3 regions of the Bradyrhizobium sp. USDA3516 genome follow, and region 3 is predicted to be linked to each of the others. Evidence: predicted binding sites of a transcription regulator. Region 3 holds the regulator's gene; each other region holds the start of a gene.
What was found. Region 3 encodes LexA, which represses DNA repair genes until DNA is damaged. Its sites were predicted from a motif close to TGTTCNNNNTGTGTTCNG; they were not measured.

Region 1 (9,713 bases), on a different contig from region 3:
GATGGAACGCTTCGGCATCGAGCAGGTCTACGGCATGCACAACGGCCCGGGCATCCCGGTCGGCTCGTTCGCGATCCGGCCGGGCCCCATCATGGCGGCGACCGACGAGGTCGACATCATGATCGAGGGCGTCGGCGGCCATGCCGCGCGGCCGCACAAATGCGTCGATTCCGTGCTGGTCGGCGCGCAGGTGATCACGGCCCTGCAGTCGATCGTCTCGCGCAGCGTCGATCCCCTGGAATCGGCGGTCGTATCGATTTGCGAATTCCACGCCGGCAACGCCCGCAACGTCATCCCGCAGACCGCGACGCTGAGAGGCACCATCCGCACGCTGTCGCCTGACGTGCGCAAGCTGGTCGAGAAGCGCGTGCATGAGGTCGTGGCGGGCGTGGCGCAGATCACCGGCGCCAAGATCGACTTGCACTACAAGCGCAATTATCCGGTCGTGAACAATCATGCGGCGGAGACCGAAGTGGCACGGCGCATCGCCACGCAGGTTGCGGGCGAGGCCCATGTCCACGACATGGCGCCGCTGATGGGCGGCGAGGATTTCGCCTACATGCTCGAAGCGCGGCCCGGCGCCTTCATCTTCTGCGGCAACGGCGACAGCGCCGGCCTGCATCACCCCGCCTACAATTTCAACGACGAGGCGATCGTCTACGGCACGTCCTATTGGGTGAAGCTGGTCGAGGAGCAGCTCGCGGCGTCGTAAGGGCGGTGCTTCACTTACCTCGCCCCGCTTGCGGGGAGAGGTCGGAATGCGCGCGTCGCGCGGATTCCGGGTGAGGGGACTCTCGGCGAGTGCCCCTCTCACCGTGATCGCCGAAGCAGCCCCTCACCCTAACCCTCTCAGCGCGAGCGAAGCTGGTCGCGGCCCCGTAAGAACGGGAGGGGGAGAAAGCAGCACCTTCAGAACATCTGCGAGAAGATCACGTAGAGCGTGGCCGACAGCATGATTGCGCAGGGCAGCGTCAGCACCCAGGCCATCAGCAGGTTGCGGATCGTCGACCATTGCAGACCCGAACCGTTCGCCGCCATGGTGCCGGCGACGCCAGACGACAGCACATGCGTGGTTGAGACCGGCAGGCCGAACACGTCGGCGGCGCCGATCGTGCCGGCGGCGACGAGCTCCGCGGACGCCCCTTGCGCGTAGGTGAGATGGCTCTTGCCGATCTTCTCGCCGACCGTGATGACGATGCGCCTCCAGCCGATCATGGTGCCGAGGCCGAGTGCGATCGCGACCGCGATCTTCACCCAGTTGGGGATGAACTTGGTGGCGGCGTCGAGCGATCCCTTGTAGGCGTTCAGGACTGCGATCTCCTCTTTGTTGAGATCGTTCTCCTTATCCTTCATCAGGAAGCGGATCGCTTCCGAGGTCATGTACATGTCGTTGCGGGTGTTGCCGACGGCTTCCGCAGGCAGCTTGTTCAGCGTGCCGTATTTGGCGACCTGATCACCGACCTCCTTCACCAGCACGGCGAGCGAGGGATAGGTGCCCTCGTTGATGTGGCGCAGCGTGATGTACTGCGTCACGGCGGGGCGGGGATCGCCGATGATGCTGTGGCCGGCGCCCTTGGCCGAGATCACCTTGGCGGCGGCATCGGAGGTCTTCTGGAACTGGACGACCTGCGATTCCGGCAGCGCGCGGTTGAGCGCATAGGCCGTCGGCACGGTGCCGATCAGGATCAGCATGATCAGGCCCATGCCCTTCTGGCCGTCGTTCGAGCCGTGTGCGAAGCTGACGCCGGTGCAGGTCGCGATCAAGATGCCACGGATCCACAGCGGCGGCGGCTTGTTGCCTTCCGGCGCGGAATAGAGCGCCGGGTTGCGCACGATGAACTTGAGCAGGAGCAACAGCGTGGCGGCACAGATGAAGCCGAACAGGGGCGACAGCAGCAGCGCGTAGCCGATCTCGGTCGCCTTGGTCCAGTCCACGCCCGAGGTGCCGTCGCGGCCGCGCATGACGGCGTTGGCGACGCCGACGCCGATGATCGATCCGATCAGCGTGTGCGAGGAAGAGGCGGGCAGGCCGAAGAACCAGGTGCCGAGGTTCCACAGAATCGCGGCGATCAACAGCGCGAACACCATGGCGAAGCCGGCGCTGGAACCCACCTGGAGGATCAGTTCGACCGGCAGTAGCGAGACGATGCCGAAGGCGACCGCGCCGGAGGACAAGAGCACGCCGAGGAAGTTGAAGAAGCCCGACCACATCACCGCGACCTCGGCCGGCAGCGAATGGGTGTAGATCACCGTCGCCACCGCATTGGCGGTGTCATGGAAGCCGTTGACGAATTCGAAGCCGAGCGCGATCAGGAGCGCGATGAAGAGGAGGATGTAGGGCAGATAGGTCGTCACCCGCGCGCCGGTGGCATTGACGTCGACATAGATGCTGTAGGCGACGAACAGCAGGCCCCCGGCGAGCACGCCGAAGAACAGGATCATCGTCAGCGGGTTGAAGCCCTTGTCGAGATTCGGCCGTGAGGCCGGCTGGATCGGTGCGGGATCTGCTACTGCGCGGTCGAATGCAACGTCTGTCATGTCGGGACGCCCCTTAACTTTCGGTCGAGGGCATTGTCCGCGATGGATTTGAAGGCTGCATGACAACCAAGGCGCGAAAGCGCCTTGCCTGCCAGTATGTCGATGTCCTGCCAGTGCTCAGGCGGCCCGTGCGGCCTTCTTCTGCAGGCCGGCAGCGATCTTCAGATCATCGACAAAGCGTCGATACTCCAGCACCTTGGCTTCGGGATCCGGCAGCCGCAGCAGATAGGACGGATGCACCGTCACGAGCGCTTTGCGCCCGTCGGGAAGATCGATCAACCGGCCGCGGTTCTTGCCGATGGGAGTGATCTTGCCGAACACGCTTTGTGCGGCGGTGGCGCCCATCGCCACGATGAGTTCCGGCTGGATTGTCGAAACTTCCCGCTCATACCACTGCCGGCACGCCCGGATCTCGGGTGTGTTCGGCTTCTGGTGCAGGCGGATCTTTCCGCGCGGCACGAATTTGAAATGCTTCACCGCGTTGGTGACATAGACCTTCTTGCGGTCGACGCCGGCCTCCTCCAGCGCGCGATCGAGCATTTGCCCGGCCGGGCCGACGAAGGGATGGCCGGCGAGGTCTTCCTTGTCGCCGGGCTGCTCGCCGACCAGCATGATGTTGGCATTCTCAGGCCCTTCGCCGAACACGGTCTGTGTCGCGTCCTTGTAGAGATGGCAGGCGCGGCAATGCGCGGCCTCCTCGCGGAGCGCTTCGAGATCGTCGGCAGCTGGCTTGCGTTTCATCGGAGCCTCCGGCCGCTTCTGAGGCTTGTGCGGATCGGTTGCGGCATTGGCGATCATGGCGCCGGTCATGCGCTCGGCGTCCTCGATCAAGGGCTTAATGATCGAAGCCTCGGGCAGGTTCCTCCAATATTTCTTCGGCATCTCGGCCTGCATCGCCTTCACCTTGAGCCGGGCCGGATTGAAGATGCTGGCATAGTAGCGCCGCCAGGTTTCCTCCAGCCGGTCTTCGCCCGGCGCCTCGCTCTTGCTGACGCCCGGCGTGAAGGAGAGCGCATGGCCGTCCCAATGCGCGCAGAGGTCCGGCGTCAGGATCGACCAGGGCATGTCGGCGAAGCGCTTGGCGAAGAACGGCGCGGCGAGCTCGACGACGTGATGCTCCGGCTCGAACCAGGCGACGTAGTGCGCCTGGCGTTCCCGGCCGATCTCGCGGAAGCGCACGAAGGCATGCATCTTGTGCTCGTCGCGATAGACCGCTTTCGCCATGGCCGTGACAAGCGCGACATCGGGGTCGGTCGCAACCTCGAGGAGATCGTGATTGTCCTTCAGCCGGAACAGCAGGCGAAAGAGGATCGCAAAGCGTTCGTCATCGCGATGCAGGATCGCCGCCTTGGCGAGCTCGACGAATTTGCCTGGTACGTTGAAGGTACCGTCGTTCACCTCGAGGATCGGAGACGGCAAGGACGGTGCGAACAGCTCGGCTTCGCGGCCCTGTACGGTCCAGGTGACGTCGCCGGGCGGCACGTGATGGAGCACGAGGCTGCGCGCGGCCTTGCGCCAGCCGTCGAAGTCGGTTTCGGTGTCGAGCATGATGTACTGCATCAGAAGCCAAATCCCAGTTGCGTTGCCTTGGGCTTGAACCGTTCGATCAGCCCGGCTGCATCGAGACGATGCGGTGAGGGACGGTGATCGCTGAGGACGATGAACGGCAGCGCCTTGTTGCGGGGCACATGCAGCCGCGCGAGATCGGCGAGGCGGATCGTGGTGGTGCGCCGCGTCGCGAGGATGCGTTCGACCGTCCTGGTGCCGAAGCCCGGCACGCGCAAAAGCTCCTCGCGGCTGGCGCGGTTGACGTCGAGCGGGAAGCGGTCGCGGTGGCGCAGCGCCCAGGCCAGCTTGGGATCGATGTCGAGCGGCAGCATCGCACTGTCGTCGACGATCTCGCCGACGTCGAAGCCGTAGAACCGCATCAGCCAGTCGGCCTGGTAGAGCCGGTGCTCGCGCAGCAGCGGCGGCGCCCGCAGGGGCAGGGCGCGGCTGGCATCAGGGATCGGGCTGAACGCGGAGTAATAGACGCGCCGCAGGCGGTAGGCGCCGTAGAGATTGGCGCTGGTGTGGAGAATGGTGTGATCGGAGGCGCTATCTGCGCCGACGATCATCTGCGTGCTCTGGCCGGCCGGCGCAAAGCGCTGCGGCTTGGCCTTTGTTTGCGTTGTGCGGTTCTCCTCGGCCTCGTCCAGCTTGAGCCGCAGCCGGCCCATGGTGCGGCGGATCGCGCGCACGTCCTTCTCCGGCGCGAATTGCTGCAGACTGGTCTCCTCAGGCATCTCGATGTTGATCGAAAGACGGTCGGCATATTTGCCGGCCTCCACGATCAGCGCGTCGTCGGCCTCGGGAATGGTCTTCAAATGGATGTAGCCGCGGAAATGATGCTCCTCGCGCAGCTTTCGCGCGACGCTCACCACTTGCTCCATGGTGTAGTCGGGGCTGCGGATGATGCCGGAGGAGAGAAACAGGCCCTCGATATAGTTGCGCCGGTAGAAGTCGAGCGTGAGCTTGACCACTTCGTCGATGGTGAAGCGGGCGCGGGCTACGTTCGAGGAGGCGCGGTTGACGCAATAGAGGCAATCGTAATTGCAGGCGTTGGTCAGCAGCACCTTGAGCAGCGAGATGCAGCGTCCGTCCGGCGCGTAGGAATGGCAGATGCCCATGCCCGGCGCGGTCGAGCCCATGCCCTTGCCGTCGCTGGAATCCCGCTTCTCGGTGCCGCTGGAGGCGCAGGATGCGTCGTATTTGGCGGCGTCCGCCAGAATCTCCAGCTTGCGTTGTACGTCCATGTTTGATCTCTTTGATTCCGCTCATGAATCTTTGGATGCGCCAATTCGATTGACTCTGTCGGCGCCGTTAGCTTTATATTAGAACATATCATGAACAAATGAGCCAGCTGCTGGTTCTCTTTTTGAGAGCCATCGGCAATCACCTCTGAGGAGCGGCGAGCATGAGCGGCGCACGTATGAGCGCGCTTGCGACCTTGCGTAGCCAGATCGAGCGCATCGAGACGGCGGAAGTCGTGCATCCGCACGATCGCATCGCGCTCGGCCATGGCGCGGCCGACGCCGCGCTGAAGGGCGGGCTCGCGCGCGCGGCGATCCACGAGGTGTTTTGCGAAGGGCGTCAGGGCGCGGCCGCGACGGGCTTTGTCATGGGCCTTGCGGGACGCGTGAGCGCACGCCGGCCGCTATTGTGGGTGCGGCAGGATTTTTCGGAGCGCGAAACCGGCGCGCTGTCGATGAGCGGGCTATCCGAGCTCGGCCTCGATCCGCGCCGTGTGGTGATGGTGCGCGCCGCCAATGTCGAGAGCGCGCTGCGCACCTCGGCCGACGCGCTTGCCTGCGATGCGCTCGGCGCCGTCGTGCTCGAGCTCTGGGGCGAGACCAGGCAGTTCGATCCGGTAGCAAGCCGCAAGCTGACGCTGGCCGCGCAAGGCTCGGGCGTCACCGGCCTCTTGCTGCGGATGGCCGCGCAGCCGCTGCCCTCGACCGCGGAGACCAGGTGGATGCTGCGTGCGGCGCATTCGCCGCCGGGCTCGGTGTGGAATGCCTGGGGCGCGCCGGTGTTCGATGCCGAGCTCTTGCGCAATCGTCATGGCCCATGCGGCCGGTGGATCATGGAATGGAATTGTGATGAGTGCCAGTTCAGTGAACCCTCGACGTATCCTCAGCCTGTGGCTGCCGCGCCTGCCCATCGACAGGATCCAGCGGTTCGTTGGCAGCGCCGGGCTGGGTAAAACCAATCCTGAGCCCGATATCGTCGTCATCAAGGACAACAATGCGCTGGTGATCCATGCGCTGGACGAGGCCGCCGAGCGCCTCGGCCTGTATATCGGCCAGCCGCTCGCCAATGCGCGGGCGATGTGCCCGGACTTGCGTGTGTTCGACGCCGATACCGTGGCCGATGCGAAGACGCTCAGCGATATCGCCGATTGGTGCGACCGCTTCACGCCGCTGGTGGCGCTCGATCCGCCGCACGGGCTGTTCCTGGATATCACCGGCTGTGCGCATCTGTTCGGCGGCGAGGCCACATTGTTGCGGACATTGGTCCGCGCATTGGGCCGCCAAGGCTTTGCCGTCAGCGCGGCGATCGCGGGCACCTCGATCTGCGCCCGCACGCTGACGCGGCAGGTAGCCGGCTCCATCGTGGCCGATGGCGGCGAGGCGGAAGCGATCAGGTCGTTTCCGGTCTCCGCGCTCGGCGCGGGTGAAGCCATCACCACCGGCCTGCGCCGCGCCGGGCTGAAGACCATCGGCGACGTCGCCTCGCGCAGCGCCTCCGAGATCACGGCGCGGTTCGGTGCGCGCTTCTCCACGCTGCTCGCCCATGCGCTGGGGCAGGGCGATACGCCGATCAGCCCGCGCAAACCGCTGCCCGACTATATCGTGGAAAAACGCTTTGCCGAGCCGATCGCGACCGACACCATGATCGCGATGACGCTGTCGCGGCTGGCCGACACGTTGATCGCGTCCATGGAGAAGCAGGGCAAAGGCGCGCGGCGGCTTGAAGCGGCGTTCTTCCGCACCGACGGTGTGGTGCGTATGATTACGGTCGAGACCGGACGTCCGGTAACGCGAAGCGCCGTGGTCGACCGCTTGTTCCGCGAGCGGCTCGATGCACTCGCCGATCCCCTCGATCCCGGCTTCGGCTTCGACATGGTGCGATTGTCGGCCAGCCGCACCGAGATCGTGGTGCAGGAGCAGCGCGATCTCGATGCCCATGTCCACGACAATGACGAGCTCGCCGCGCTGATCGACCGCATCGCCGCGCGCATCGGCGGCAAGCGTGTCGTCGTGCACCTGCCGCAGGATACCCATATCCCCGAAAGCGCGGTGCTGGCCGCATCGGCGCAGCATCATCTCGCTGCCGCCATGCAGGCCGAATGGCCGGCGCGCGTCGCGAGCGAGCCGCCGCTGCGTCCGTTGCGGCTGTTCGACAAGCCGGAGCCGATCAAGGTGCCGTTCGCGACCGTGCCCGATGGCCCGCCGCATCAATTCACCTGGCGGCGCGCGCTGCATGCGGTGGTGCGGGTGGAAGGGCCCGAGCGCATCGCGATGGAATGGTGGCGGCAGGACGGCAAGCAGCTGACACGGGATTATTTCCGCATCGAGGATGCCGAAGGCCTGCGCTTCTGGATCTTTCGCGACGGTCTCTATGAGGGAGAGGTGTTCGATGGTGACGGCAAGCCGGCGTCTCCCGGCTGGTATGTGCATGGTCTTTTCGCATGAACAGCCCCGCTTATGCCGAGATCGGCATCACCACCAATTTCTCTTTCCTGCGCGGCGGCTCGGATCCGCGCGCCTATGTGCATCAGGCGAGCGCTTTAGGAATTCCGGTGATCGGCATTGCCGATCACAACACGCTCGCGGGTGTGGTGCGGGCCTACAAGGAGCTCGACAATGACAAAGTGCTGCACAAGCCTAAGCTGCTGATCGGTGCGCGCATCGTCTTCAGCGACGGCACGCCCGACATCCTGGTCTATCCGCGTGATCGCGCGGCCTATGGCCGGCTGTGCCAGCTCCTGACAAGGGGCAAGCGCGGCGACGACATCACGCGGATCGAGAAGGGCGAGTGCCATCTCACCCTCGCCGATCTCCTGGAATTCTCGGAAGGCCAACTCCTGGTGTTGACGCTGCCGCATCGTTTCGAGCCGGCGCGGGCGCTGGATGTCCTCGCAAAGCTGAAGGCGAGCCGTGCCGAGGGCGTGTGGCTGGCGGCGAGCCTGCTCTATCGCGGCGACGACAGGCGTCGTCTCTCGCGGCTCGATGATCTCGCGGCAAAGGCCAAGGTGCCGCTGCTCGCGACCAACGAGGTGCTGTATCACGATCCCGGCCGCCGTCCGCTTCAGGATGTGCTGACCTGCATCCGGGAAAAGACCACGATCGAGGCGATTGGGCGGAAGTTAGAGGCCAATGCCGAGCGCTTCTTGAAGACCCCGCGCGAAATGGCGCGGCTGTTCCGCGATTTTCCCGAGGCGATCGCGCAGACCATGCGCTTTGCGGACGTAATCGAGTTCTCGCTCGATCAGCTCAAGTACCAATATCCCGACGAGCCGGTGCCGCCGGGCAAGACTGCGCAAGGGCATCTGGAGGATCTGACCTGGGCGGGCGTCGACAAATATTTCGGCGGCAAGATCGAGGACAAGCTGCGCGCGACGCTCAACAAGGAGCTCGCGCTGATCGCCGAGCTGAAATACGCGCACTACTTCCTCACCGTGCACGACATCGTGCATTACGCACGCAGCCAGAACATTTTGTGCCAGGGCCGCGGCTCAGCGGCGAACTCGGCCGTGTGCTACGTGCTCGGCATCACCTCGGTCGACCCGACCAAGGTGGACCTCTTGTTCGAGCGCTTCATCTCCAAGGAGCGGCTGGAGCCGCCCGACATCGACGTCGATTTCGAGCATTCGCGCCGTGAGGAGGTAATGCAATATGTCTATCGCCGCTACGGCCGACACCGCGCCGCGATCATCGCCACCGTCATCCATTATCGCCCGCGCAGCGCTATCCGCGACGTTGGCAAGGCGCTCGGCCTGACCGAGGACGTCACCGCCGCACTCGCCGATACCGTCTGGGGCAGCTGGGGCAAAGGCCTCAACGACATGCAGGTCCGGCAGGCCGGGCTCGATCCCGGCAATCCCATGATCAACCTCGCGGTCGAGCTTGCGACCGAGCTGATCGAATTCCCGCGCCATCTCTCCCAGCATGTCGGCGGCTATGTGCTGACCCAGGACCGGCTCGACACCTATGTGCCGATCGGCAATGCCGCGATGGACGACCGCACCTTCATCGAATGGGACAAGGACGACGTCGACGCGCTTCGTATGATGAAGGTCGACGTGCTCGCCCTGGGCATGCTGACCTGCATCCGGAAATGTTTCGATCTGATCGACCAGCACAAGGGCGAGCGTTTTGTGCTGGCGAGCGTCCCGCAGGACGACCCCAGGGTCTACGACATGCTGTGCCGCGGGGAATCGCTCGGCGTGTTCCAGGTCGAGAGCCGCGCGCAGATGAACATGCTGCCGCGCTTGAGGCCGCGTACCTTCTACGATCTCGTCATCGAAGTCGCGATCGTGCGCCCCGGTCCGATCCAGGGCGACATGGTGCATCCTTATTTGCGGCGGCGGAACGGCCTGGAAAAAGTGAGCTATCCGTCTCCGTCACCGG
Region 2 (9,713 bases), on a different contig from region 3:
GGACCGCGCCGGCGGGATCGAGCTGGAAGTTGGCGCGCGCCTCGATCTTCGCCTCGTACCAGCCGCCCTTGGCCTGGCTGTAGCGGACGATGGCCATGTGATCGGTGAAGACCCGCCCGAAGCCGGGATCCACCAGCTTGGCGACACGGTCCTTCTCGGGCGTCGGATTGGATGCGGGCTGGATGTCGAATGTCATGCTCATGTCCTTGCCTCCCGCTGCCGGTGGCGGCGCTGTTTCTCGCGCCCGCCTGCCCTTTCAGGGCCCGGCTGGCTTGATTGGTTTTCTGGCCGGACCGCCGCCAGCCATGTTACGGCCGGTTTCCGCAGCCAGCATGTCGGGCAGGACATGCTTTTGCGGAAGGCGGAAGTCCAGTATGTTTTGCCGAAATGCCGCTCGACAATCGCACGGTAGATCTACTTCGGCCGTCGCCGCCTGTCCGGCTCTCTCCGGCCGTCCTGCTACGATGCCGCCCGGCGCGAAACGATCTAAAATTTCGTGCGGGTCAATCGTTTTGTAACATTGAACCCAAGATACGTCAATATGCCTGACATAAATTTCGCGACTCCTTCTCAAGACGCTGCCGCGCCCCGGCCGGCGGCAGGCGATGGAGGCAATTTGCGCTGGGATATCATCGAGCTGCTGTTCTTCGCCTATCGCGATTTCGTCGGCGATCCCGACCAGGAGCTGGAGGCGTTCGGCTTCGGCCGGGCCCACCACCGGGTCATGCATTTCGTCTACCGCTATCCCGGGCTCAAGGTCGCCGATCTGCTCGACGTCCTGCGCATCACCAAGCAATCGCTCGGCCGGGTGCTGAAGCAGCTCCTGGACGAGGGCTATATCGTGCAGAAGACCGGCGACAATGATCGCCGCCAGCGCCTGCTCTATGCGACGCCGAAGGGCGAGGCGCTGGTGCAGAAGCTCGCCGGACTGCAGACCACGCGGATCACCAGGGCGCTCGCGGAGATGGGGCCGCAGGACGCCGAGACGGTCAAGCGCTTCCTGCGCGCGATGATCGACCGCGACGATCCGGACAAGGTGCTGGAGACGATCTTCGCTTCCGTCAAACAAGACGCCAAGGAGTGACCGTGCCGCTCGCAGCTACGCTCGCGCGCCCGACGGTGCAACCGGCCGACGATGCCCCGCATCTCCTGCTGGTCGACGACGACCGCCGCATCCGCGACCTGCTCTCGCGCTTTCTTGCAAGTGAAGGCTACCGCGTCACCACCGCGGCGAGCGCCGGCGACGCGCGTTCGAAGCTGATGGGCCTGCATTTCGATCTCCTGATCCTCGACGTCATGATGCCCGGCGAGACCGGCTTCGACCTTGCCCGCTTCATCCGCACCTCGTCGTCGGTGCCGATCGTGATGCTGACGGCGCGCCACGAGGCGGAAGCCCGCATCGAGGGCCTGCAGATCGGCGCCGACGATTACGTCGCAAAGCCGTTCGAGCCGCGCGAGCTGGCGCTGCGCATCAACAACATCCTCAAGCGCGCCGCGCCGCCGCCGCAGGCGACGACGATCGAGAAGATCGCCTTCGGCCCCTATGTCTACCATCTCGAGCGTGGCGAGCTGCGTCAGGGCGAGGAGGTCATCCACCTCACCGACCGCGAGCGCGAGATGCTGCGGATTCTCGCGGAGACGCCGGGCGAGACCGTGCCGCGCAGCGCGCTGACCGGCAATGGCAGCGTCAACGAGCGCGCCGTCGACGTGCAGATCAACCGCCTCCGGCGCAAGATCGAGACCGATCCCGCCAATCCGCTGTTCCTGCAGGCGGTGCGCGGCATCGGTTACCGCCTGGTGGCCTCGCCTTAGACCGTAGTGAAGCGCGCCCGATGAGCACGATCGACACCGGCCTGACGCTTCTGAAGAGCGCAGCCGGCCGCGTCTCGGCCGCCAACGGCTGGATGGGCAACGCGTTCAAGGGCTGGATGCCGACCGGCCTCTACGCCCGCGCCCTGCTCATCATGATCGTGCCGATGGTGATCCTGCAATCGGTCGTCGCCTTCGTGTTCATGGAGCGGCACTGGAACACGGTGACGCGCCGCCTGTCGGCCGCAGTGGTGCAGGACATCGCCGCACTCATCGACGTCTACAAGGGCTATCCCCAGGACAAGGACCGCAACGAGATCCGCCGCATCGCGCAGCAGCGGCTCGGCCTCGTGGTCGATTTCCTGCCTGCTGGCGACATGCCGCCGCCTGGACCAAAGCCGTTCTTCTCGCTGCTCGACCAGACGCTGTCGGTGCAGCTCGGCCGCCAGATCGGCCGCTCGTTCTGGATCGACACCGTCGGGCGCTCCAATCTGGTCGAGATCCGCATCCAACTCGACGATGCCGTGATGCGCGTGTTCGCGCAGCGCAGCGCCGCCTATGCCTCGAACTCGGAGATCTTTCTGTTCTGGATGGTCGGCACGTCCTCGATCCTCTTGATCGTCGCGGTGCTGTTCCTGCGCAATCAGATCAAGCCGATCCTGCGCCTTGCCGATGCCGCCGAGAGTTTCGGCAAGGGCCGCGAGGCGCCGAATTTCCGGCCCCGCGGCGCGCGCGAGGTGCGGCGCGCCGCGGTCGCCTTCCTGGAGATGAAGTCGCGCATCGAGCGCACCATGGAGCAGCGCACCGCGATGCTCGCCGGCGTCAGCCACGATCTGCGCACCATCCTGACCCGCTTCAAGCTCGAGCTGGCGCTGATCGGCGACAGCCCCGAGCTCGAAGGCATGCGCAAGGACGTCGACGAGATGTCGATGATGCTGGAGGATTACCTTGCGTTCGCCCGCGGCGATTCCGGCGAGCAGTCGCAGCCGACCGACATGGCGCAGGCGCTCGAGGAGCTGCGCAGCGATGCCGAGCGCCACGGCCATACCGCGACCGTCGCGTTCAACGGCCTGCCCGTGGTGACGGTGAAGCCGGCCTCGTTCAAGCGCTGCCTCGCCAACCTCGTCACCAACGCAGCGCGCTACGGCAAGAACATCGCCATCACCGGCCAGCGCGATCACCGTTATTTGACCGTCACCGTCGACGACGACGGCCCGGGCATTCCCGCCCACTTGCGCGAAGAGGTGTTCAAGCCGTTCCTGCGGCTGGACAACGCCCGCAACCAGGACGAAGGCGGCACCGGCCTGGGGCTCGCCATCGCCCGCGACATCGCCCGCTCGCACGGCGGCGACATCACGCTCGGTGACAGCCCGATGGGGGGATTGAGGGCGAGCGTGAGGATACCGGTATAGATGAATGCGGCGCGGCAATCCTGCGGAGTTGAAGAATGAGTGGCACGGATGGATTCGTCGCTAAGTTCGTCTCACCATTCGATGAGAGCGCAGTCATCATCGAGGATGATGGCAAGGTGGCCTACGCCTACATGCTCGATCGAAACCGGAAGATCTGTAGCGACGTCTGGCTCTACAATCGCTGCCCAACCCCGATTGAGCCTGAGTGGCACGACCCGGCGAACCTGCCGTTCGCCAATGCGGCGTCGTTCGTCAACGAAAGCTCTCGCTTCGCCCCTCCCGGCTCGACCCACGAATTCGCCGTCACGTGGGATGGAGCCGGCGGCCCTGTCGCCGCCAAAATCCTGCTGCGCGATGACTATTTCGCGAGATTGGAAGCCGGGAGTCAGCCGGGCTGGTCAGCCTTGGCTGCCAAGGACGGTCCGCTGGCGCAGGTGTTAAAATAGCACCCCACCTATTTCGGCAGCAGCGCCTTCAGCTTGTCCATGTCGCGCGTGTTCATCTTGAAGCCGCCGGGCATGACGATGTCGCCGGGCTTCTGATCCGGCTTGCAGGCCCCCAGCCACTTGGCTTGCAGCGTCGTGGTGCTGTCGCGCCCCGCCGCGCCGGCAACGCCGCCTTTTGCGTGTGAAGTGGTCTTCACCGTGTAGGCCGAGTTGAAATCGCCGGTGATCTCGGCATGCGAGGTCGTGCTGACGCCGGCGACGCTGCACTCGGAATCGCTGACATAGCCGGTCGCGGTCTTCTTGATCTCCTGCTTGGCGCAGATCTGCTTGGCCATCGGGGAGACGTTGTTGCTCATCTCCTTGTCGACGGTCTCGTCGGTGCAGTGCTGCATGGTCATTTCGGGCACGGGCGAGCCTGATGTGACCAGCTTCATCTCCCAAAGACCGGCCTTGCGCAGCGGCAGTTCGTCGGCGCCGGCGCTGCCTGCCGACAAGGCGAGGCAAAGCATCGAGCCGAGCAAAGCGGGTTTGCGCGTCATGAGAGAAGCTCCCGGCTGAGAGAGGTGCGGCCTTGCGACAACGCCTCAGTACAGCGTGCGGATCGGCCGGTCGGCGGCGCCATAGGGCACCCAGCGGCAGGAGAACGAGATATAGCCGCCCTCATAGCCCTGCACGCCCAGGAATTTCGCGACCTTGCCGTAGCGGGCGCAATGATCGACCGCGACCTGACGCGCATCGACTTGTGCCGCCATCGAATAGGCGATGATGCCGCCGGTGTCATTGCCCTTGAACGGCGGCACGAAATCGGCGTGCGCCGACTGGCTCGCCATCAGACCCGAGACAACCAGGCTGGCGAGAAAACCCGCGGCCGCAATGATTCGCATTACCGTCACTCCAATTGGCTGGCGGCAGTTTACGGTGCCGGGACCGGCGTGAAAAGAACCGAACCCCTGTTGGCCGCGACATCCTGGTCAAGTCCTGGCGAAGTGTTGCCGCGCTGCACTTGACCTCCCCCAACCTTCGCGGCACCGTCCGACCTTCGCAAGACCTGAACTGTCCGGATTGACCATGCCCGCCCCCTTCCCGAAATCGCTCCGCTTTGCCGCCATGCTCGGCCTCATGTTCGGGGCACTCTCGCTTGGCGAGGCAAAAGCTGCCAATCCGCTGGAGCTGAATTTCTGGCTGAGCGGGCCGCGCTATGACGGCGCCGTCGCCCCTTGCGACTGGGCTCTGCCGAGGATCGTGCACGAGTTCGCCGAGAAGGAGTCCACGTTCTGGAATTCCTCGTTGCAGATCACCGGCTTCTCCGCCGTTCGCGAGACCGCGTTCCGGCCCTGGCAGTCCGACAACATTCCGCGCCGCTATTGCAGCGGCGAGGCCATGCTCAATGACGGCAAGGCGCGCAAGGTGCATTTCTCGATCATCGAGGATGGCGGCTTTGCCGCCTACGGCAATGGCGTCGAATGGTGCGTCGTCGGGGTGGATCGCAACTGGGCCTACAATCCGGCCTGCCGCGCCGCCAGGCCCTGATTCCCACCAGCGGCTGATTCGGGCTGATCAGCCAGCCCGATGACTGCCACCGCAATTTTGTTCTTGAAATGTTCCCATCCCCTGCTAGGCTGTGTATGCACAGTCTAGTTGAAGGGCGTCGCCATGTTTCACTTCAGATTGCGTTCGTTGTCCCGTTTGATGATCTCGCTCACTCTCGCTGCGGGGTTGGCCAGCCTGGCCGGCGGTGCGAAGGCGCAGGACAGGCGGCAGAACGCACCCGGCGAGTTCGATTTCTACGTGCTGGCGCTGTCATGGTCGCCCTCGTTCTGCGAGGAAGCCGCCGAACGGGGCGGCCGGTCCCAGATGCAATGCGGCGGACGGCCCTACGCCTTCGTGGTGCATGGGCTGTGGCCGCAATACGAGAACGGCTTTCCGGAGTATTGCCAGCGCCCGGCGCCGCGGCTGAACCGCAACATCGTCTCCTCGATGCTCGATTTGATGCCGGCGCCGGGCCTGATCTTCAACGAGTGGGACAAGCACGGCACCTGCTCCGGGCTGGAGGGCCGCGGCTATTTCGAGATGATCCGCAAGGCGCGTGCCGCGATCAAGATTCCGGCCGAATATCTCGATCTGTCGCAGGCCAAGACCGTCGCGCCGGCGGAGGTCGAGGAGGCCTTCATCAAGGCCAATCCAGGTCTCAGCAGTGCCGCCGTCTCGGTCACCTGCAACCGGACACGGCTGTCCGAGGTCCGCATCTGCCTCAGCAAGGACCTGCAATTCCGCGCCTGCGACGAGATCGAGCGCCGCGCCTGCCGCCGCGACCAGGTGACCATGCCGCCGATCCGGGGCGGGTAGGCCAAGATATCGTTCCCCGGACGCAGTGCAATGCGCCGCGACGCGGCGTAGTGCACTGCTGATCCGGGGCCCATCACGCAAGAAGAGCTGGGTCCCGGCTCAGCGGCGCAGCGTTACACGCTGCACCGCGTCCGGGACGCGTGATCGTCGCTCTTTGCTCAAGCCTTCACGTGGCGTAGTGCTCTTGCCATGAACTACCGCCACGCCTTCCACGCCGGCAGCTTCGCCGATGTCATCAAGCACATCGTGCTGGCGCGCATCCTCACTTACCTGCAGGACAAGCCGGCAGCGTTCCGCGTCATCGACACCCATGCCGGCGCCGGCCTCTACGATCTCGACAGCGACGAGGCGCGCCGGGGCGGCGAATGGCTGACCGGCATCGCGCGGCTGCTGCAGTCCCGTCTGTCGAACGAGAGCGCGGCGCTGACGAAGCCTTATCTCGACATCGTCCGCGCCTTCAATCCGAAGGCGGAGCTCAAGGTCTATCCGGGTTCGCCGTTGATCGCGCGCGGCCTGCTCAGGCCGCAGGACCGGCTCGTCGCCTGCGAGCTCGAGCCGAAGGCCCGGAAAGCGCTGATCGATGCGCTGCGCCGCGACGAGCAGGCCCGCGTGGTCGATCTTGACGGCTGGGTGGCGCTGCCGGCCTTCGTGCCGCCGAAGGAGCGGCGTGGCCTCGTGCTGATCGATCCGCCCTTCGAGGCAAAGGACGAGTTCGAGCGGCTGGGCGAAGCCTTCTCGGCGGCGTTCGCGAAATGGCCGACCGGTATCTACGTAATCTGGTATCCCGCCAAGAACCGGCGCGCCACCGACACGCTGGCGCAAACCGTGGCGCGGCTCGCAGCTGCAGCAAAGCCGCCTGGAAAATGCCTGCGCCTCGAATTCAGCGTCGCGCCGCAAGCCGACAGCGCCGCCCTCACCTCCACCGGACTCCTGATCGTCAACCCGCCCTACACGCTGCACGGCGAGCTCAAGACCATTCTGCCGGAGCTGGAAATACCGCTCGGCCAGGGCGGGGCTGCCAGATTCCGACTGGAGGTGCCCAAGCCTTGACGCCAAGGCCTTGACGCCAAGCCGTAATGCCAAGCCGTAACACTCCGGCATTCTTGGGAAAAATATGCAGGACCGGTAGTCAATCTGCAAAGAACCGTATTATGCTATTTCCGTGACTGGCTTTACGTTCCGCTTCCGCGAATGGTTGCGGCGGAGTGAAGGCCCTAAGAAAGATCCCGCCGGACCAATAGGTCCGTCCAAGGATGGCCAGCTCCCGGGCTCCGTAAGGCCCGGTCATGTCGCGACGTGAGTCTGCGTCGCGACGGAGGAGCAATGAGGGGGAGTTTCCCGATGGCCATGACGGGAACGGTCAAGTTCTTCAACGGCGAGCGCGGCTACGGCTTCATCAAGCCTGACGACGGCGGTCGCGATGTCTTCGTTCACATCACCGCTGTGGAGCGGGCGGGACTGAAGGACCTTGCCGAAGGACAGCGTATTACTTTCGAAGTCGAACCGGACAAGAAGGGGAAGGGACCGAAGGCGGTCAATCTGGTGATCCTCTCCTAGCGCGCCTGGCGCAAAAAAATCCCGGCCGCGAGCGGCCGGGAGGCTGGTCCGGTATTTTCTTCTTTGGATGTCAGAAGCGGTAATTCACGCCTGCGCGCACAACGTTGGCGCTATAGCCGTTTGACACGCCCGTAATTGCGAACTGGCTGGTCGACAGATCGATGTAGAGATATTCGAGCTTGGCGCTCCAGTTCGGCGCGAGGCCGACTTCCGCACCGGCGCCGATGGTCCAGCCGGCACTGGTGTGCGACTCCGACCAGCCGAAGGTCTGCGCCCGCAGCTCGCCGAAGGCGAGACCGGCGGTGCCGTAGAACAGCACGTTGTTGAACGCATAGCCGGCGCGGCCACGCAGGGTGCCGAACCACGGATTGGAGAATTTCCACGGCGCAAAGGTGTCGTCGGCGCCGGCGGCCTGAATGTCGCCCTCGACGCCGAACACCCACGGGCCGTTCTGGAAATTGTAGCCGGCCTGCACCCCGCCGACGAAGCCGGACGGCTTGGTGGGGTTGTTGTCGACCGAGCCCCATTCATAGCCGATGTTGCCGCCGAGATAGGGACCCGCCCAGCTATAGGCATTGAGCGGCTGATTGACGGTGTAGGGCGCCCGCTGCCCGTAATTGAGATCGGCGGCCTCTGCCGAAGCTGACCAGCCGGCTGCAACCAACGCGGCTGCGCCCACAACGAGCCTCTTCATCACTCACTCCAACGCAATCGTCGCAACCCGAGCGATGCCCGCGCCGCCGCGCGAGCAAAACCGCATGGTTACGGAACCAAGAACTTTTCGCGTAGGATTTATCGAGAGTTTTAAGTTAAAGGCCTGTTAAGCCGGGTTACCGCCCGCTTAACAGACTTAAGGAAGCGTTACCGGGAACTGGCCGCCATCTGTGCGTGCCGCACGGCCGGAACTTCAAATCGGCACCCCCAGCGCCTAAATTCGCCCCATGGTTCACGATTCCCCCGACAATCCGGACGACCGCGCGCGCAAGTCGCCGCCGGCTGCTGCGAGCGACACGCCGCCCGAGCGGCTGGCCGCGCCGGACGTCGATCCCGCCGCGGCAGGGGGCGATGACGAGGACGACGCCCTGCTGCCGGACATCCTGGAAGAGAGCGGCGCTGTCGGCGAAGGCCCGCTCGCGACCGGTCACGAGGCGATCGAGCGCGCGGTCCGCCTCGCGCCCACCTCACCCGGCGTCTACCGCATGCTCAATGCGAATGCCGACGTGCTCTATGTCGGCAAGGCCAAGAACGTCAAAAAGCGCCTGTCCAGTTATGCGCGCCAGAGCGCGCCGCTGCCGGCCCGCATCCTGCGCATGATCGCGGCCACCGTCACCGTCGAGATCGTCTCGACCACGACCGAGACCGAGGCGCTGCTGCTGGAAGCCAACCTCATCAAGCAGCTGCGGCCGCGCTTCAACGTGCAGCTTCGCGACGACAAATCGTTCCCCTACATCCTGATCACCGGCGATCATTGGGCGCCGCAGATCCTGAAACATCGCGGTGCGCAGACCCGGCCCGGGCGCTATTTCGGCCCGTTTGCCTCCGCCGGCGCGGTCAACCGCACCATCACGGCGCTGCAGCGCGCGTTCCTGATCCGCTCCTGCACCGATTCCTTCTTCGAGAGCCGCACCCGGCCCTGCCTGCTCCACCAGATCCGCCGCTGCGCCGGACCCTGCACCCGCGAGATCGATTTCGGCGGCTATTCGACGCTGGTGCGCGAGGCGAGCGACTTCCTCTCCGGCAAGAGCCAGGCGGTGAAGCAGGAGCTCGCCGGCGAGATGGAGAAGGCCTCAAACGAGCTCGAATTCGAGCGCGCCGCACTGTACCGCGACCGCCTCGCCGCGCTGTCGGCGATCCAGTCGCAGCAGGGCATCAATCCGCGCACGGTCGAGGAAGCCGACGTGTTCGCCATCCACCAGGAGGGCGGCTTCTCCTGCGTCGAGGTGTTCTTCTTCCGCACCGGACAGAACTGGGGCAACCGCGCCTATTTTCCACGCGCGGAGAAGAGCTTCACCCCGGAGGAGGTGCTCGGCTCCTTCCTCGCCCAGTTCTACGACGACAAGCCTCCGCCGAAGAACATCCTGCTCTCGCACGAGATCGAGGAGAGCGAGCTGCTCGCCAATGCGCTGTCGATCAAGGCCGGCCA
Region 3 (9,713 bases):
GTTCGATCACGAGCCCTATCGTTACTGACGCGCCACACTGACGTGAAAAGGACGCAATGACATCGCTCTCTCCCGGCAGCGCGGATGCGCTGCTGTTCGACCTCGGGCGCGTGGTGCTCGACATCGACTTTTCCAAGGCGATCGCCTGCTGGGCGGGACATGCCGGCTGCCAGCCCGAGGCCATCATCGCGCGCTATGTGCGTGACGAGGCCTACCGGTTGCACGAGATGGGCAAGATCAGCGATGCGGACTATTTCGCCTCGCTGCGGTCCTCGCTCGGGATCGGCATCTCGGATGCGCAATTCCTGGAAGGCTGGAACGCGATCTTCGCCGGCGAGATGCCTGATATCGCCGAGCTGCTGCCGCGCGCGGCGAAGCAGATGCCGCTCTACGCCTTCTCCAACACCAATCGGCCGCACGTCGACTATTTCTCAAAGGAATATGCCGATCTGCTCGGCCATTTCCGCGAGCTCTATCTGTCCTCCAGCATCGGCCTGCGCAAGCCGGATGCCGAGGCCTTCGACCATGTCGTCGCGGCGATCGGCGTGCCGGCCGAGCGCATCGTATTCTTCGATGACCTCGCCGAGAACATCGAGGGAGCACGGGCGCGCGGCTTGACCGCCGTGCATGTCACCTCGCCGCTCGATGTCGGGAACGCATTGAAGGCGCTGGGCATCTGAGCCGCGGACAGCCCGGAGCGCGATCACTCCCGGAACAAAATTTGCCGAAAATGTGGAACCCGCTCCCTTTGTGCATTTTTATACAGAGTTCCGGGAACGGAATACCACCTTTCGGACTCATGAGTCCGTTGGGGACTTCTACATTGGACTGATCGACGTGCTGGGCAAGACCTATCTCACCAAGCAGGCTTCTCTCCTGCTCGAATTCGCCAGAACCACCTCCGATTCTGACCTCTCCGCCAAGCTGATCAGCAAGGCCGCCGACCTGAAATCCCAGGCCGATCCGCTGCCCGACAAGGATCAGGGTCCCAAGCCGCCCGACGTCGCGGATTTCAGTCCCGGCGATCCGACGGAGCGTTGACCGATGCTGGCCGTGGCGCTCGTCATTGTCGTCCTGGCCATGGCGATCCTAGTTCCGGTCTATCTCGCCTTTCTCATCATGCCGCGGCGGAGTTGAGCTGACCTCCTCCACCCCGCGATCACGCAGGATAGATCATCCCCCGTGCTGCTTTGCCTCACGGCTGCACTCGGCTAGAACTCTCGCCGCCCATTGACTGATGTGCTCAGCAGGAGTTCGCCCGTGGCCCTGATGCCGGTTTCTGACGCGCTCGCCGCGGTGCTGGCCGGCGCAGAGCCGCTGGCTGAAGAGAAGGTTTCGCTCGACGAGGCCTATCATCGTGTGCTCGCCGGCGACATCGCGGCGCGGCGGACGCAGCCACCGGAGGCGATGTCGGCGATGGACGGCTATGCCGTGCGCGCGGCCGACGCGACGATCGATTCCAGGCTGACCGTCGTCGGCGAGGTGGCGGCGGGTCGGCCGTTCGCGGGACGCGTCGGCCCCGGCGAAGCCGTGCGGATCTTCACCGGCGGCGTCGTTCCCGACGGCGCCGATGCCGTCGTGATCCAGGAGGACACGGCTGCCGACGGCAAGCATGTCACGATCAAGGAAGCCGCCATTTTCGGCCGGCACATCCGCGCTGCAGGCATCGACTTCCGTGAAGGCGACGTGCTGCTGCGCAAGGGAATCCGTCTCACCGAGCGCGATCTCGCCCTCGCCGCCGGAATGAACCATCCACATCTCGCCGTCGTCCGCCGCCCGAGGGTCGCGATCCTCGCCACCGGCGACGAGCTCGTGATGCCGGGCACCGCGCCTGGTCCCGGCCAGATCGTCTATTCCAACGGCTATGCCCTGCACGCGCTCGCCCGCAGCGAGGGCGCCGAGACCATCGACCTCGGAATTGCCGCCGATACGCTGGAGGCGACCTCCGCCGGCATCCGCCGCGCGCGCGAGGGCGGCGCCGACATCCTGATCACGACCGGCGGCGCCTCGGTCGGTGACCACGATCTGGTCCAGCAGGCGCTCAAGGGCGAAGGCATCGCGATGGCGTTCTGGAAGATCGCGATCCGGCCCGGCAAGCCGATGATGCACGGGAGGCTCGGCCCGATGCGCGTGATCGGCCTGCCCGGCAATCCCGTGTCGTCATATGTCTGCGCCTTCCTGTTCATGGTGCCCTTGATTCGCGCTCTCGCGGGCCGTTCAGCGATTCATCATCAGCGCGAGCGCGCCGTGCTGGGCCGCGATGTCGCCGCCAACGACCAGCGCGAGGACTATCTGCGTGCGCGGCTGGAGGTGCGCGACGACGGCACGCGCGTCGCCCTTCCCGTCAGCCATCAGGACTCCTCCCTGCTTGCGAATCTCGCTGCGGCACAGGTACTTCTCGTGCGGGCTCCGTTCGCCCCCAAGGCCGAGGCCGGCACGCCTTGCGAGGTGCTGCGGCTCCCGGCCTGAGCTGCGAGCCACACGCATTCCGCGAGCTTGGCCGCGTTCACCGTAAATTAAGCAGTTGCGGAACACATATCGAACATATAGTGTCCGTTCATGATTTGTTTCGAGGATGTAGCGGCCTAGTGCCGACTTCATCGTGTCGGAATCGAACGACATCAACCGGGGGACTTTGGTCGAGATGTTGACGCGCAAACAATACGAGCTTCTGCGGTTCATCAGCGAGCGTCTGAAGGAAAGCGGCGTGCCGCCGTCCTTCGACGAGATGAAGGATGCGCTCGACCTGCGCTCGAAATCAGGCATCCATCGCCTGATCACTGCGCTCGAGGAGCGCGGCTTCATTCGCCGCCTGCCCAACCGTGCCCGTGCCATCGAGGTGATCAAGCTGCCCGAGCTCCAGGCCGCCGCCGGCAATCGCCGCGGCTTCACCCCGAGCGTCATCGAGGGCAATCTCGGCAAGGTGCGCGCGAGCTCCAGCCCGCCCGCGGACGAGGGCGAGCGTCCGGTCGCGGTGCCCGTGATGGGCCGCATCGCCGCCGGCACGCCGATCGAGGCGCTGCAGACCCGCAGCCACACCATCAGCGTACCGCCGGACATGCTCGGCTCGGGCGAGCACTACGCGCTCGAAGTGCGCGGCGATTCGATGGTCGAGGCCGGCATCCTCGACGGCGACATGGCGCTGATCCAGCGCAACGAGACTGCCAATACCGGCGACATCGTGGTGGCATTGATCGACGACGAGGAGGCCACGCTCAAGCGCTTCCGCCGCCGCGGCGCCTCGATCGCGCTCGAGCCCGCCAATGCCGCCTACGAGGTCCGCATTCTTCCGCCGAACCGCGTGAAGATACAGGGCAAGCTGATCGGGCTTTACCGGAAGTACTGATACGGGAAGTCTCAAGCGCCTCGCGCGCTTCGATCGGCATCGTCGATCCAGCATCGGAGCGGATGCTTGTTCGCTCCGGCCGGACGGTTTCTCTGGTTCTGCGCCGACTGTCCGGCCCTCTTCCCGCGCGACATCCGCCGCGCGACATCCGCCCATGCAGGCCCGCAGCCATTTCTGCTTCGCCGGCAGAGTCGTGCCGGCCGTGCCGATAGCTCCGGCCGAATGCAAGGACGCGAGGTTTGTTCCTATTGAATCCGGGAAAGATAATGTGATCGCGCGCTGCGGACGCGAGCCGCAGATTTGCCCATAACCGAGCAGAGCGTTGCAGGCTTCCACTCTGATAGAGGCCTGCGCCTCGAAAGAGACGCGGGTCGCTATTCCAGCATGAGGAGCACCCGATGTGTGACTACAGCCTGCATGCCGTCGCGACGCGCCCCGCCGAGGTCGGCGAGACGATCGTCACGACAACCTTCCGCGGCACCTCGACGCGCGGTTTCGCTTCCGAAGCCGATCTCTCCGTCGCGGTCTGTCTGCTGCCGGGGACGGAGCTCGCTTTCGCCGACAACGTCCGCTACGACAACCGCTGGATCTGGACGCGCACCGTGAACTCCCGCGTCGGCAAGTTCGGCAAGATCGACCCGCACATTCCCGATCGCCATCATGACGCGATCGAATTCCCCGACGGCAAGTACGTGCTGGTGACGCAGCTCGTCGAAGGCCAGCGCGCGACCGTGCTGCAATTGCCGGTGACGCAGCCAGCCCCCGAGCGCGAGCACAAGCCGCAGATCATCGCCGACACGCGGCCCACGATCACGCGCCTGCCGATCGGCTGACGCCCATCGGCCGAAAGGCCGAGCCCGGGATTGAAATTGCCGTCGCCGGCCGAGGCCGGCGAGCCCGGTGGGTTTGTGTTTCAGGACATTCGATCGGTAAGCCCGTCGCCGCACGAAGTTTGGGCCGTCCTGCCTGAATTTTGAACGTCCGCTCCGCAGCCAAATGACCGATGCTGTCGTGGTTCGAGGCGGCGGACACGCTCGATGAAGACCTTTATTCGCGTCGTTGAACTCTGGATACCCGACCGGACGCGCATGCGGCTGGAATTCGGCGGCGGCCTCTACGGTGAAGGGCTGTCCGCGTTCAAGGCCGTCAGCGAAGAGCTGCACTTCGGATACGACGAGGGACTTCCAGGCAAGGCCTGGGCCTGTGGTCACCCCGTCATCCTCACGAAATTCGCCAACTCCTATTTCAAGCGGACCGATCAGGCCGCTGCGGCCGGCCTCACCTGCGGCGTGGCGGTGCCGGTGTTCGCGGGCGAATTCCTGCAAGCCGTGCTGGTGCTGTTCTGCGGCGACGACGAGGCGCATGTCGGCGCGATCGAGCTCTGGCACAACGATCCTGATCTCTCGCACGAGATGGGGCTCGTCGATGGCTATTACGGCACGGCGGACATGTTCGAATTCAACTCCCGCCACACCAGATTTCCGCGCGGCTTCGGCCTGCCCGGACGCACCTGGAAGGCGGGCCTGCCGCTGATCATCAAGGACCTGCACGACGCCAAGAGCTTCCTGCGCTGGGAGGACGCCGCCAAGGTCGGGATCAATCTCGGCGTCGGCGTGCCCTACCGAACCGGCACCGACCAGACCTGGGTTCTGACATTCCTCTCCGCGCAGGCAACGCCGATTGCGCGACGCTTCGAGATCTGGGTCCCGAACGAGGCCCGTTCGGCGCTGGTCTTTCGCGCCGGCGATTGCAGCGCGCAGACCGACCTCGCCGCACGCTATGCGGCGCAGTCCATCGCCAAGGGGGAAGGCAGCATCGGCGGCGCCTGGGCCGTCGGCATGCCCGCGCTCAACGACGATCTCACCAGTGACGGCTCGATCGCCGGCTCCGAAGCCCGCGCAGCCGGGCTGAGCCGAATGGTGGCCCTGCCGGTCATCGGCAACGGAAGGCTTGACGCGGTGCTGGCCTGGTATTTGTGATCCGCGTCAATCGTCGGCCTGCAAGTCGGCCTCCGATGGCGTTGCGTCCCGGTTGCGGGGTACGGCCGCCTTCGGCACGAGGCTGCCGTCGAAATCCCCCTCGCCGGCGCCGGCCGGCAGCCAGGGACGGCTTGCTCCCCTCGCCCTCACCACCTGCACCGAAAACCCCTCTCCGCTGCGCGTCAGAGCCAGTGCGCCCTGACTGGCAAGACGGGCCCGATCGACCACCATCGCCGCGCAATCGGACGGCGCCGGCCGCGCCGTCACCACCAGCGCGGCGCGGCTGCAATCATCGGCCAGCGCGTCGATGCGCGTCGCTAGCGCGATGAGCCGTCCGTCCGCGAGCGGCGCCACGCAGCCGGACTCGTCGCACGACACCCCGCTCGCCAATGAGGCGTTGCCGGCATCGCGCGGATCGGCATCGGCAGCCAACCACTCTTTCAGCAGGAAGCTGTCCTTGCCGGCGCGGATCACATGCAGGCGCCCATCCCCGCCCCGGACCGCGACGCTCGCACCATCCCCGGCAATCAGGATGTCGGGCTGCCGCACCGACAGTCCCCAGAGGATCGCTGCCAGCAGCACGAGGGCGCCGGACCAGCGCAAGGGCGTGCGCAACAGGCCCATAACAATGAGCCCGAGGCTCGCCGCGACCAGCGGCGCGATCCCGAAGGCAGGAATGCGGCCGACCGCGCCCGGCAGGGCCGCCACCCAGCGCGCGACCAGGACCATCCACTCGATGCCGATTCCCATCAACCACCAGAACACGCCGTCGAGCCCGAAGGGCGCCGCGAGCAGTCCGAGCAGCCCGGCCGGCATCACAAGCGCCGAGACCACCGGCATGGCGCCGAGGTTGGCGAGCACGCCGTATGGGGTCACGCGATGGAAGTGGAAGGCGGCGTATGGCGTGGTCGCGAGCCCCGCGATCAGCGAGGCCAGGAACAGCATCGCGATCTCGCGGCCGCCCCACAGCGCGATCCGCGCCGTCGCGGAATGATCGGGCGAGGCGAGCAGGTTCGGCATGCCGATCTGTACCAGGGCCACCAGCCCAAGCGTTGCCGCAAACGACATTTGGAAGCTCGGATGCACCAATGCCTCCGGCGCGACCGCGAGCACGATCAGCGCCGCCACCGCCAGCGTGCGGAAGGTGATGGCGCGGCGGTCGACCATCACGGCGATCAGCACCACCGCCGTCATGAAGAACGATCTTTGCGTCGCGACCTCCGCGCCCGACAGCAACAGGTAGAACGCGGCCGCCACCAGCGCCGCGGCCGCCGACCATTTCTTGATGGCAAAGCCGGCCGCCAGCCCCGGGATCAGGGCCAGCAGCGCGCGCACCGCGAAGAAGACGACGCCGGCGACGACCGCCATGTGATAGCCGGAGATCGACAGCACATGGCCGAGGCCCGAGACGAACATGGCATCGTTCACGGGCGCGGTGATCGCATCGCGCCGCCCCGTGAGCAGCGCCGTTGCGATCGCCCGGTTGTCGCCTTCGAGGGTAGCGCGGATGCGCGCATCGATCGCATCGCGCAGGTCTTGCATGAAGGCGGCATAGCGCAGCCGCAGGCCGCCGGCACCCGGCGGCGTGGACGCCGTGATCGCGCCCATCACGAAGCCGGAGGCGCCGATGCCCTGGAAGAACATGTCGCGCGAGAAATCATAGCTGCCGGGGCGCACCGGCGAGATCGGCGGCATCAGCCGCGCCTTCAATTGCACGAAGCTGCCGACCTCCGGCGCCGTGCCCTTGCGAACCGAGAGGCGAACGCGCTCGAGCTTGACCTCGCTGCGCTGCGCCTCCATCGCGCTGACGCGCAGCACGAAGCGATCGGTACGCTCACGGATGTCGCGCGCTTCGACGAAGCCCGACAGCGACACCGAATAGAGCGGCTTGGCCAGCACGGGATGAGCGATGCGCGCCGTCTTCCAGGTCGCCATCGCAAAGCCGGCGGCGAGCGCCGCGAGCATGATGGCAGGCGCAAACAGCCGGCTCCGCCGCAATAGCACCGCACCGAGCATCAGCGCGACGGCCGTCGCGGCAACCACAGACAGCACCGGCTCATGATCGGCGGAGAAATAAAGCGCAATGCCGCCGCCGAAGGCGACCGGCACCCACGGCAACAACCGGCCAGGCCCGGCCTCGGCACGCGCCCATTGGCGCACCGTTTCGACGATGGCCGGCCAGATGCCAAGGCCCGTCGGCGCAAAGCCGCCGGTCGGGGTAGCGCGGCCGACCGGCCACGTCCCCGCAACTCCCTGGGAGCGTCCTGGCCGCCCCGGCTCCACCATTCCCCTGCACCTTACGATACGCGACGGTTGCGGAGGCTACCGGACCGTGCGGCTGCGCGAATAGCGGTACAGATCGGGAACGAGCGATGGAGCGGTCTACTTTTCCTCTTCCATGGTCACGGCAACGTCCGCCTTGGCGGACAGCCGCACCTTGTTGCCTTCGACATCGGCAACGAGGCCCTTGTCGATAAAATGATGATGGCCCTTGTGGCTGCCCACGCCGCTGTCCTTCTTGGTCAGCTTGATACGGTTGCCTTCGACGCGATCGACCGTGCCGATGTGGACGCCGTCGGCGCCGATCACTTCCATATGCTCTGCGATGTTCTGCATGGCGGAATCCTTGTTTGGAGCCACCTCAACGCTCGGAGAGAGCTTCGGTTCGTATCCTTCCGTCATTTTGGGGCGCGCCACTTGGCGCGAGCTATGATGCGCAATTTGCGCATCTGAGAATCCATAACCACGAACTGGAGTTATGGATTCCGGGCTTGGCCCTTCGGGCCATTACGGAATGACAAAAGCGCCATCAGATCAGCGGCGCCTGCGACGAGGCGTGGTGATTGACGATCTTCCAGTCGCCGTCCTCGCGGATGATGACCCAGCTCATCTTGACGACGAGATCGTCCCGCTCGCCGGCGAGATCGAACGTGATGGTCGCGGCCATGTTGATCAGATCAGGACCTGCCTGCGCGGCGTTGACGTCGGAGAAGGTCGCGCTCGGTCTGCGCCAGCGCGGCAGGCCGTTGAAATAGTCGGCAACGCCCTTCCGGCCGCGATAGAGCTTCGGGTTGGAGCCGAAGAAGAACGCGTTCCTCGCATAGAGCGAGGACAGCGCGGCCGCATCGAGTACAGAGAAGCCGGCGCACCATTTCGCGATGATGGCGGAAACGATGGTGTCGGCCTCGTCGCTCATGCGCTTTGCCTCAGCCCTTCGCGACTTCTTTCGCGAACGTGTCGCGCAGGCCGATGGTGCGCGAGAACACCGGCTTGCCGGGCGTCGAGTCCTTGTCGCGCACGAAATAGCCCTGGCGCTCGAACTGCATCGGCTCGGTCGCATTGCTCTCCGCGACGGACGCCTCGACCCGCGCCTCAGTGAGGATCTCCAGCGAGTTCGGATTGAGATCGGCCGCGAAATTCGAAGCATCCGGGCTGGGACTAGCGAACAGCTGGTTGTAGATGCGGATCTCCGCCGGCTTGGATGCCGCCGCCGGCAGCCAGTGCATGGTCGCCTTGACCTTGCGGCCGTCGGGCGCGTTGCCGCCCTTGGTCGCGGGATCATAGGTGCAGCGCAGCTCCACCACCTCGCCCTTGTCGTTCTTGATCACGCCGGTGCACTTGACGAAATAGGCGTAGCGCAGCCGCACCTCGTTGCCCGGCGACAGGCGGAAGAACTTCTTCGGCGGATCCTCCATGAAGTCATCCTGCTCGATATAGAGCTCGCGGCCGAACGTGATCTTCCGCGTGCCGGCGCTAGCGTCGTCGGGATGGTTGATCGCCTCGAGCTCCTCGGTCTGCCCTTCCGGATAATTTTCGATCACGACCTTCAGCGGCTTCAACACCGCCATGCGCCGCTGCGCCGTGCGGTTCAGCTCTTCGCGGATGCAGAACTCCAGCATGCCGACATCGACGACGCTGTTGGCCTTGGCGACGCCGATGCGCTTGACGAACTCGCGAAGGGCCGCCGGCGGCACGCCGCGCCGGCGCATGCCCGCCATGGTCGGCATGCGCGGATCGTCCCAGCCCGCGACATGGCCGTCGCGCACGAGCTGGGTCAGCACGCGCTTGGACAAGAGCGTGTAGGTCAGGTTCAGCCGCGCGAATTCGTACTGATGCGGCTGTGAGGGCACCGGCAGCTTCTCGATGAACCAGTCGTAGAGCGGCCGGTGGTCCTCGAATTCCAGCGTGCAGATCGAATGGGTGATGCCTTCGATGGCGTCCGACTGGCCGTGGGCATAGTCATAGCTCGGATAGATGCACCATGCGTTACCGGTGCGCGGATGGTGCGCATGCAGGATGCGGTACAACACGGGATCGCGCAGGTTGATGTTGCCCGCGGCCATGTCGATCTTGGCCCGCAGCACGCGCGCGCCGTTGGGGAATTCGCC

Region 1: AC24YW_RS05365 (ImuA family protein) is a predicted target of LexA. The motif match lies at 5,413-5,430, and genes of this name have one in related genera.
Region 2: AC24YW_RS11345 (ribonuclease T2 family protein) is a predicted target of LexA. The motif match lies at 5,256-5,273, and genes of this name have one in related genera.

Annotation. Positions count from the first base shown of each region.
Region 1 is NZ_JBYGYN010000001.1:1,117,628-1,127,340, reverse strand. It holds gene AC24YW_RS05385 (M20 aminoacylase family protein) at 1-712, shown strand, start outside; gene AC24YW_RS05380 (inorganic phosphate transporter) at 910-2,538, opposite strand; gene AC24YW_RS05375 (UdgX family uracil-DNA binding protein) at 2,656-4,098, opposite strand; gene AC24YW_RS05370 (putative DNA modification/repair radical SAM protein) at 4,098-5,333, opposite strand; gene AC24YW_RS05365 (ImuA family protein) at 5,495-6,283, shown strand; gene AC24YW_RS05360 (Y-family DNA polymerase) at 6,180-7,775, shown strand; gene AC24YW_RS05355 (error-prone DNA polymerase) at 7,772-9,713, shown strand, end outside.
Region 2 is NZ_JBYGYN010000003.1:236,135-245,847, forward strand. It holds gene AC24YW_RS11305 (branched-chain amino acid aminotransferase) at 1-202, opposite strand, end outside; gene AC24YW_RS11310 (MarR family winged helix-turn-helix transcriptional regulator) at 542-1,084, shown strand; gene AC24YW_RS11315 (response regulator) at 1,081-1,812, shown strand; gene AC24YW_RS11320 (ATP-binding protein) at 1,833-3,221, shown strand; gene AC24YW_RS11325 (hypothetical protein) at 3,257-3,667, shown strand; gene AC24YW_RS11330 (DUF3617 domain-containing protein) at 3,676-4,206, opposite strand; gene AC24YW_RS11335 (hypothetical protein) at 4,252-4,551, opposite strand; gene AC24YW_RS11340 (hypothetical protein) at 4,736-5,197, shown strand; gene AC24YW_RS11345 (ribonuclease T2 family protein) at 5,321-6,013, shown strand; gene AC24YW_RS11350 (23S rRNA (adenine(2030)-N(6))-methyltransferase RlmJ) at 6,203-7,063, shown strand; gene AC24YW_RS11355 (cold-shock protein) at 7,355-7,570, shown strand; gene AC24YW_RS11360 (outer membrane protein) at 7,641-8,264, opposite strand; gene uvrC (excinuclease ABC subunit UvrC) at 8,512-9,713, shown strand, end outside.
Region 3 is NZ_JBYGYN010000006.1:275,473-285,185, reverse strand. It holds gene AC24YW_RS20775 (alpha-hydroxy acid oxidase) at 1-28, shown strand, start outside; gene AC24YW_RS20770 (HAD family hydrolase) at 57-680, shown strand; gene AC24YW_RS20765 (hypothetical protein) at 838-1,041, shown strand; gene AC24YW_RS20760 (molybdopterin molybdotransferase MoeA) at 1,261-2,469, shown strand; gene lexA (transcriptional repressor LexA) at 2,645-3,346, shown strand; gene AC24YW_RS20750 (hypothetical protein) at 3,745-4,179, shown strand; gene AC24YW_RS20745 (GAF domain-containing protein) at 4,384-5,325, shown strand; gene AC24YW_RS20740 (ComEC/Rec2 family competence protein) at 5,332-7,611, opposite strand; gene AC24YW_RS20735 (DUF2171 domain-containing protein) at 7,708-7,941, opposite strand; gene AC24YW_RS20730 (nuclear transport factor 2 family protein) at 8,135-8,521, opposite strand; gene AC24YW_RS20725 (glutamine--tRNA ligase/YqeY domain fusion protein) at 8,532-9,713, opposite strand, start outside.